3 regions of the Streptomyces sp. MUSC 14 genome follow, and region 2 is predicted to be linked to each of the others. Evidence: riboswitches for the same ligand, from Rfam matches in the RefSeq annotation. Region 2 holds a riboswitch; each other region holds the start of a gene.
The links. A riboswitch is a leader RNA that binds a small molecule or an ion and turns the genes downstream of it on or off. The one in region 2 is predicted to bind thiamine pyrophosphate.
Positions count from the first base shown of each region.

Region 1: another riboswitch for thiamine pyrophosphate. It lies ahead of thiO (glycine oxidase ThiO); the one in region 2 lies ahead of thiC (phosphomethylpyrimidine synthase ThiC).
Region 3: another riboswitch for thiamine pyrophosphate. It lies ahead of BIV25_RS30720 (thiamine ABC transporter substrate binding subunit); the one in region 2 lies ahead of thiC (phosphomethylpyrimidine synthase ThiC).

Region 1 covers NZ_MLYN01000021.1:88,492-90,751, forward strand. Annotated here, with positions in the region: gene thiS (sulfur carrier protein ThiS) at 1-80, opposite strand, end outside; gene thiO (glycine oxidase ThiO) at 77-1,270, opposite strand; TPP riboswitch at 1,268-1,379, opposite strand; gene BIV25_RS12970 (hypothetical protein) at 1,433-1,783, shown strand; gene BIV25_RS12975 (NAD(P)/FAD-dependent oxidoreductase) at 1,816-2,260, shown strand, end outside.
Region 2 covers NZ_MLYN01000042.1:118,534-120,793, reverse strand. Annotated here, with positions in the region: gene thiC (phosphomethylpyrimidine synthase ThiC) at 1-934, opposite strand, end outside; TPP riboswitch at 927-1,104, opposite strand; gene BIV25_RS26630 (YibE/F family protein) at 1,186-2,260, shown strand, end outside.
Region 3 covers NZ_MLYN01000050.1:134,488-136,747, reverse strand. Annotated here, with positions in the region: gene rlmN (23S rRNA (adenine(2503)-C(2))-methyltransferase RlmN) at 1-1,020, shown strand, start outside; TPP riboswitch at 1,074-1,182, shown strand; gene BIV25_RS30720 (thiamine ABC transporter substrate binding subunit) at 1,251-2,260, shown strand, end outside.

The sequences.
Region 1 (2,260 bases), on a different contig from region 2:
AGGGAGCGGACGACGGAGTCGAGCGCGGTGCCCGCGACGATCTCCCGGCGCTCTCCGTTGACAGAGATCGAGATGTTCATGCGGGCTGCTCCTGAAGGACGGCGGACGGGGCGGTGACGCCGAAGCGCCGCGGTGTGAACGGGCGGGCTTCTTCCGGCAGTTCGCCGTCGGCCAGCAGCCCGGCCATGACATCGCCGGTGACCGGCGTGAGCAGCACCCCGTTGCGGTAGTGACCGGTGGCCAGCAGCAGCCCGTCGAGCCCGGACGGGCCGAGCAGCGGCGCGTTGTCCGGCGAGCCGGGGCGCACCCCCGCGCGGGTCTCGGTGAGCGGCAGCTCGGTGATGCCCGGCACCAGCTCATGGGCGTCGCGCAGCAGCTCGTACACGCCGCCCGCGGTGACCGTCGTGTCCCAGCCCAGCTCCTCGCTGGTAGCGCCGACGACCAGCTCGCCGTTCTCCCGGGGCACCAGGTAGACGTGGCCGCCACGGACGACGGCCCGCACGGTACGGCTCAGAAACGGCGCGTACGCGCGCGGTACGGCCAGCCGCAGCACCTGCCCCTTGACCGGCCGCACCGGCGGCAGCAGCGCCTCGGGCACGCCCGCGAGCCGCCCGCTCAGGCTGCCGGCCGCGAGCACCACCTGCCCGGCGCGCGGCGCGGTGCCGTCGGCGAGGGTGACCCCGGTGGCGCGGCCGCGCGCGACGTCCAGCCGCTCGGCCCACGCGCGGTGGAGCACCACGCCGGAGCGCTCGCACGCGACGACGAGGGCCGCCGCGAGCCGCCGCGGGTCGATCTGGTGGTCGCCGTCGACCCGCAGTCCGCCGCGTACCCCGGGCGCCAGCATCGGCTCCAGGCGTCGGCACTCCCGCCCGGACAGCCACTGCGACTCCAGGCCGCAGCGCTCCTGCAGGACGTGCAGTTCCCGCAGATGGGCACGGTCGTCGGCGTCGAGCGCGACCTGGAGGGTGCCGCAGCGGCGGTAACCGAGGTCGTGACCGGTCAGCTCGGTCAGCTCGGCCGCGAAGTCCGGGTAACGGCGCGCCGATTCGAGGTTGAGGGCGAGCAGGGTCTCCTCGCCGTAGTGCAGTTCGGTGACCGCGGCCAGCATCCCGGCCGCGACCCGCGCGGCCCCGCCGCCGGGCTCGGGGTCCACCACGGCCGTGGCGAGCCCGCGCTGCGCCGCGCGCCAGGCCGTGACCAGGCCGATGATTCCGCCCCCGATGACGAGGACGTCGGACGTGTCGGATGTGTCGGACGTACGTGACGGCATGGGCGTCCAGCCCCTCCCTTCGCCGGCATGACCCGGATCAGGTTCGTACGGTCGGAGGCCGCCAGCCTCCCTCTCAGCCCGGTGCGTCCGGGCTCCCGCGAGTGCTTGTACGGTGGCCACCCTAGCCCGCGGCCCGCCTCACCCGTAAGGGAGCCCCCGTCCATGGCACGCTCGCTCGACGGACTGATCCTCGCCCCCGTCGCGGACCAAGCCCCAGGTCAGGTGGGTACGCGCACCCGGTTCCTGTACCACGAGAAGGACGGCGAGATCTGGGCCGAGTACGCGGGCGGCGACGTGGTCCGCGGCCATCTGGTCGGCACCCGGGAGGGGGACCGGCTCGACTTCCGCTACGTCCAGCTGAAGACCGACGGCACGACCTCCTGCGGCCACTGCGTGTCCACCGTCGCGGAACTGCCGGACGGGCGGGTGCGGCTGGCGGAGACCTGGGAGTGGGAGTCGCAGGCGGGGAGCGGGACGAGTGTTGTGGAACAGGTCACCGAGCACGCCCCATGACTGACGGAATGTCACGTGTCTATGGTGATCGGGTGAGCGAGCAGACAGCGGAAGAGCGCACGTCACCGGGGCGGCGCATGGTCGTCGTCGGCGCGGGCATGGCCGGGGTGCAGACCGCGGTCGCCCTGCGCGAACAGGGTTTCAAGGGCACCGTCACCCTGATCGGCGCCGAACCGCACCAGCCCTACGACCGGCCGCCGCTGTCCAAGGCCGTCCTGCTCGGCAAGGCCGAGGACTCCGCCTTCGAGGTGGACTTCGAGTCCCTCGGCGTCGAGCTGCGGCTCGGCTGCGAGGCGCTGGGCCTGCGCCCGGCCGCGCACGAGCTGGACACCGAGTCCGGCCCGGTCCCGTACGACGTGCTGGTCCTCGCCACCGGCGCCGAGCCGATCACGCTGCCGGGCACCGCGGGCGTGCCGGGCGTGCATCTGCTGCGCACCCTGGACGACGCCGAGCGGCTGCGGCCGGTCCTGGCCGAGC
Region 2 (2,260 bases):
CGGTCTTGCGGTTGGCGGTGAGCGGCACGTACGGCAGCCGGACGCCCGCGTGGACGGTCATGTAGTCCACGCCCTGCTCGGCCTGTTCGATGACCGTGTCCTTGTAGATCTCCCAGGTCAGCTCCTCGGCCCTGCCGTCGACCTTCTCCAGGGCCTGGTAGAGCGGCACCGTTCCGATGGGAACGGGGGAGTTGCGCAGCACCCACTCGCGCGTCGTGTGGATGTTGCGGCCGGTAGACAGGTCCATGACCGTGTCGGCACCCCAACGGGTCGCCCAGGTCATCTTCTCCACCTCCTCCTCGATGGAGGAGGTCACCGCGGAGTTGCCGATGTTGGCGTTGACCTTCACCAGGAACCGCTTGCCGATGATCATCGGCTCGATCTCCGGGTGGTTGACGTTGGCCGGCAGCACCGCACGGCCGGCCGCGATCTCGTCACGGACCACCTCGGGCGAAACGTTCTCCCGGATGGCCACGTACTCCATCTCCGGTGTGATCTCGCCCCGGCGCGCGTACGCGAGCTGCGTCACCGCCTGGCCGCTGCGGCCCCGGCGCGGCTGGCGCGGCCGTCCCGGGAAGACCGCGTCGAGGTTGCGCAGCCCGCCGCGCGGCGACGTGTGCTTGATCCCGTCGTCCTCGGGACGGACGGGACGACCCGCGTACTCCTCGGTGTCACCACGGGCGATGATCCAGTTCTCCCGCAGCGGCGGCAGGCCCCTGCGGACGTCGGTGTCGACGTCTGGATCGGTGTACGGGCCCGACGTGTCGTACAGCGTGACCGACTGCCCGTTGGTCAGGTGCACCTGGCGGACCGGCACGCGCAGGTCGGGGCGCGAGCCCTCGACATACGCCTTGTGCCAGCCGATGGACTTCCCGGTCTCCTCGGACTTCTCGTCCTGAACGGAGACAGGCGTGCGTGCGTCCTTGTTGGTCATGAGACCTACTCCCTACGCCGGCATTACCCGGTAACAGGTTCGGCGGTCGACGCAGCGGTTCCCGTCTGCCGGTGCTTCCTGTGGAACAGACTTCGTTCCACGTGAAACATCGCGAATACGGAGGTCAGCGCCCTCTCAGCCCGGTGCTCCGAGCTCCCGCGTGTGCAAAGGTGCCTCCACGCTAGCGTCATATGTGGCGTACTGAACAGTGGGCCCCGGGCGTTCTTGCAATGATTCGGGCCGTGACCAGGATGGAGCAGTACCCGTATCAGCCCCCCGAGCCCCGCCGCCGGGACGGCTCAGCGGCAGGCGACGGCCACGGCCGGGCCGTCACCGCGGCGGGGCACGGGCACGACTCCGGCCACGGCCCCGGGCGGGGATCCGGCGGTGACGACGACCATCGCCACGACCGCGGCCACGCGCACGGGCACGCGCAAGCTCCTGGTCACGCACACGGCCACAGTCACAGCCATGGGCCTGCCGCGCCGGTCTCCCGGCACCTGCGCAAGGTCATCGCGGCGATCCTGATCCCCTTCACCGCCGCTGTCGTGGTGGGGCTCGTGGTGCTGTGGCCGGGCGGTGCGCCGCCGCACAAGCGCACCGGCGTCGGCTTCGACCAGCAGACCCAGCAGGCCACGGTCACCCAGGTCGTCGAGGTCAGCTGCAAGTCGGTGAACGCCTCCGGCGAGACCCCCACCGGCGACACCTCCACCGCGGAGGGTAACTCGGCCCAGCAGGAGGCGAACGGCACCTGCCACAAGGCCACGATCCGGATCGACACCGGCAAGGACAAGGGCCGCACCTTCACCGAGATCGTGCAGCCCGACCAGCCACGGCAGCTGCACCAGGGCGAGAGCGTCGTAGTCGCGTACGAACCCTCGGCGCCCAAGGACCTGCAGTACTCCGTCACCGACGTCAACCGCCGCTTCCCGATGGGCCTGCTGGCCGGGATCTTCGCGCTCGCCGTCGTGGTCGTGGGCCGACTGCGCGGCGTCATGGCGCTCGTCGCGCTGGCCATCAGCTTCATGGTGCTGAACTTCTTCATCCTGCCCGCGATCCTGCAGGGCTCGAACCCGCTCCTCGTGGCGGTGATCGGGTCCAGCACGATCATGCTGATCGCCCTCTACATGTGCCACGGCCTGTCCGCCCGTACATCGGTGGCCGTGCTCGGCACGCTCGCCTCACTGGCACTGATCGGCCTCCTCGGCTCACAGTTCATCGACTGGGCCGCGCTCACCGGCAACACCGACGACCAGACCGGCCTGATCCACGGCCTCTACCCGAAGATCGACATGAGCGGTCTTCTGCTCGCCGGCGTCATCATCG
Region 3 (2,260 bases), on a different contig from region 2:
CGCAAGGACGCGGTGGCCGGGATCGGTGAGAAGCCGTTCCGCGCCAAGCAGCTCTCGCAGCACTACTTCGCGCGGTACGCGCACGACCCGGAGCAGTGGACGGACATCCCCGCCGGGTCGCGCGAGAAGCTGCGTGAGGCACTGTTCCCGGAGCTGATGACCGTCGTCCGGCATCTGGCCACCGACCAGGGCACCACCCGCAAGACGCTGTGGCGCCTGTTCGACGGCACGCTGGTCGAGTCCGTGCTGATGCGCTACCCGGACCGGGTCACCATGTGCATCAGCTCGCAGGCGGGCTGCGGCATGAACTGCCCGTTCTGCGCCACCGGACAGGCGGGTCTGGACCGGAACCTGTCCACGGCCGAGATCGTCCACCAGATCGTCGACGGCATGCGCGCGCTGCGGGACGGCGAGGTGCCCGGCGGGCCCGCCCGGCTCTCCAACATCGTCTTCATGGGCATGGGGGAGCCGCTCGCCAACTACAAGAGGGTGGTCGGGGCCATTCGCGCGCTCACCGACCCGGCGCCGGACGGACTCGGGCTCTCGCAGCGCGGCATCACCGTCTCGACGGTCGGGCTCGTGCCGGCCATCCACCGGTTCGCCGACGAGGGCTTCAAGTGCCGGCTCGCGATCTCCCTGCACGCTCCCGACGACGAGCTGCGCGACACCCTCGTCCCCGTGAACACGCGGTGGAAGGTGCGCGAGGTGCTGGACGCCGGGTTCGAGTACGTCGAGAAGAGCGGGCGCCGGCTGTCCATCGAGTACGCGCTGATCCGCGACATCAACGACCAGGCCTGGCGCGGTGACCGGCTCGGCCGGCTGCTGCGGGGCAAGCCCGTGCACGTCAACCTCATTCCGCTGAACCCGACGCCGGGCTCGAAGTGGACCGCCTCACGGCCCGAGGACGAGAAGGCGTTCGTCGAGGCCATCGCGGCCCACGGGGTGCCCGTCACCGTCCGGGACACCCGGGGCCAGGAGATCGACGGAGCCTGTGGTCAGCTGGCGGCCACCGAGCGGTAATCTGGCCACCGTCACGCACATCTTCATATCGACATCTCCATATCGACACCTTCATATTCCGACAGGGGAGCGCCACAGCGCTGAGAGTGCGGCGGACAGGGCCGCAGACCCTCTGAACCTCGCCCAGGTCATTCTGGGTAGGAAGTTCGGTCATCACTCAAGCTGTTGCGCCCTGCCCGGAAATCCGGGCAGGGCCGCGTTCTTCCTGGCCAACCCCAGGAGGACATCCAGTGCACAACAAGACCCTCGTGGCCGTCGCCGTCGGCCTCGGTCTCGTCGCCATGCCGACGCTGACCGCGTGCGGCTCCACGGACACCAGGAGCGGAGCCGATTCCAAGACCGTCACCCTCGTCAGCCACGACTCGTGGGCCGTCTCCAAGAACGTGCTCCAGGACTTCGAGAAGAAGACCGGATACAAGGTCACGGTCCTCAAGGACGGCGACGCCGGGCAGGCGGTCAACAAGGCCATCCTGACCAAGGACAACCCGCAGGGCGACGTCTTCTTCGGCGTCGACAACACCCTGCTCTCCCGCGCCCTCGACAACGGCCTCTTCCAGCCGTACCAGGCCAAGGGGCTCGACCAGGTCGGCGCCGCCTACCAGCTGGACAAGGGCCGGCACCGGGTCACGCCGATCGACTACGGCGACATCTGCGTCAACTACGACAAGGCGTACTTCAGCAAGCACAGGCTGACCCCGCCGCAGTCCTTCGCCGACCTGGCCAAGCCGGCGTACAAGAACCTCCTGGTCACCGAGAACGCGGCCACCTCCTCGCCGGGCCTCGGCTTCCTGCTGGGCAGCGCCGCACAGTTCGGCGACACCGGCTGGCAGGACTACTGGAAGAAGCTGAAGGCCAACGGCGTCAAGGTCGTCGACAGCTGGGAGCAGGCCTACTACCAGGAGTTCTCCGGCTCCTCCGAGGGCAGGAAGGCGGGCGGTGACCGGCCGCTCGTCGTGTCGTACGCGTCCTCGCCGCCCGCCGAGGTGATCTACGCCAAGAAGCGGCCCAGCACCGCCCCGACCGGCGTGGCGAACGGCACCTGCTTCCGGCAGATCGAGTTCGCCGGGCTGCTGAGCAACGCCGAGAACCCCAAGGGCGCCAAGGCGTTCATCGACTTCCTGGTCTCCAAGGAGTTCCAGGAGGACATGCCGCTCAACATGTACGTCTACCCGGTGCTGAAGGGGGCCAAGGTGCCCGCCGAGTTCACCGAGTACGGCCCGGCCGCCCGGCACCCCGAGAC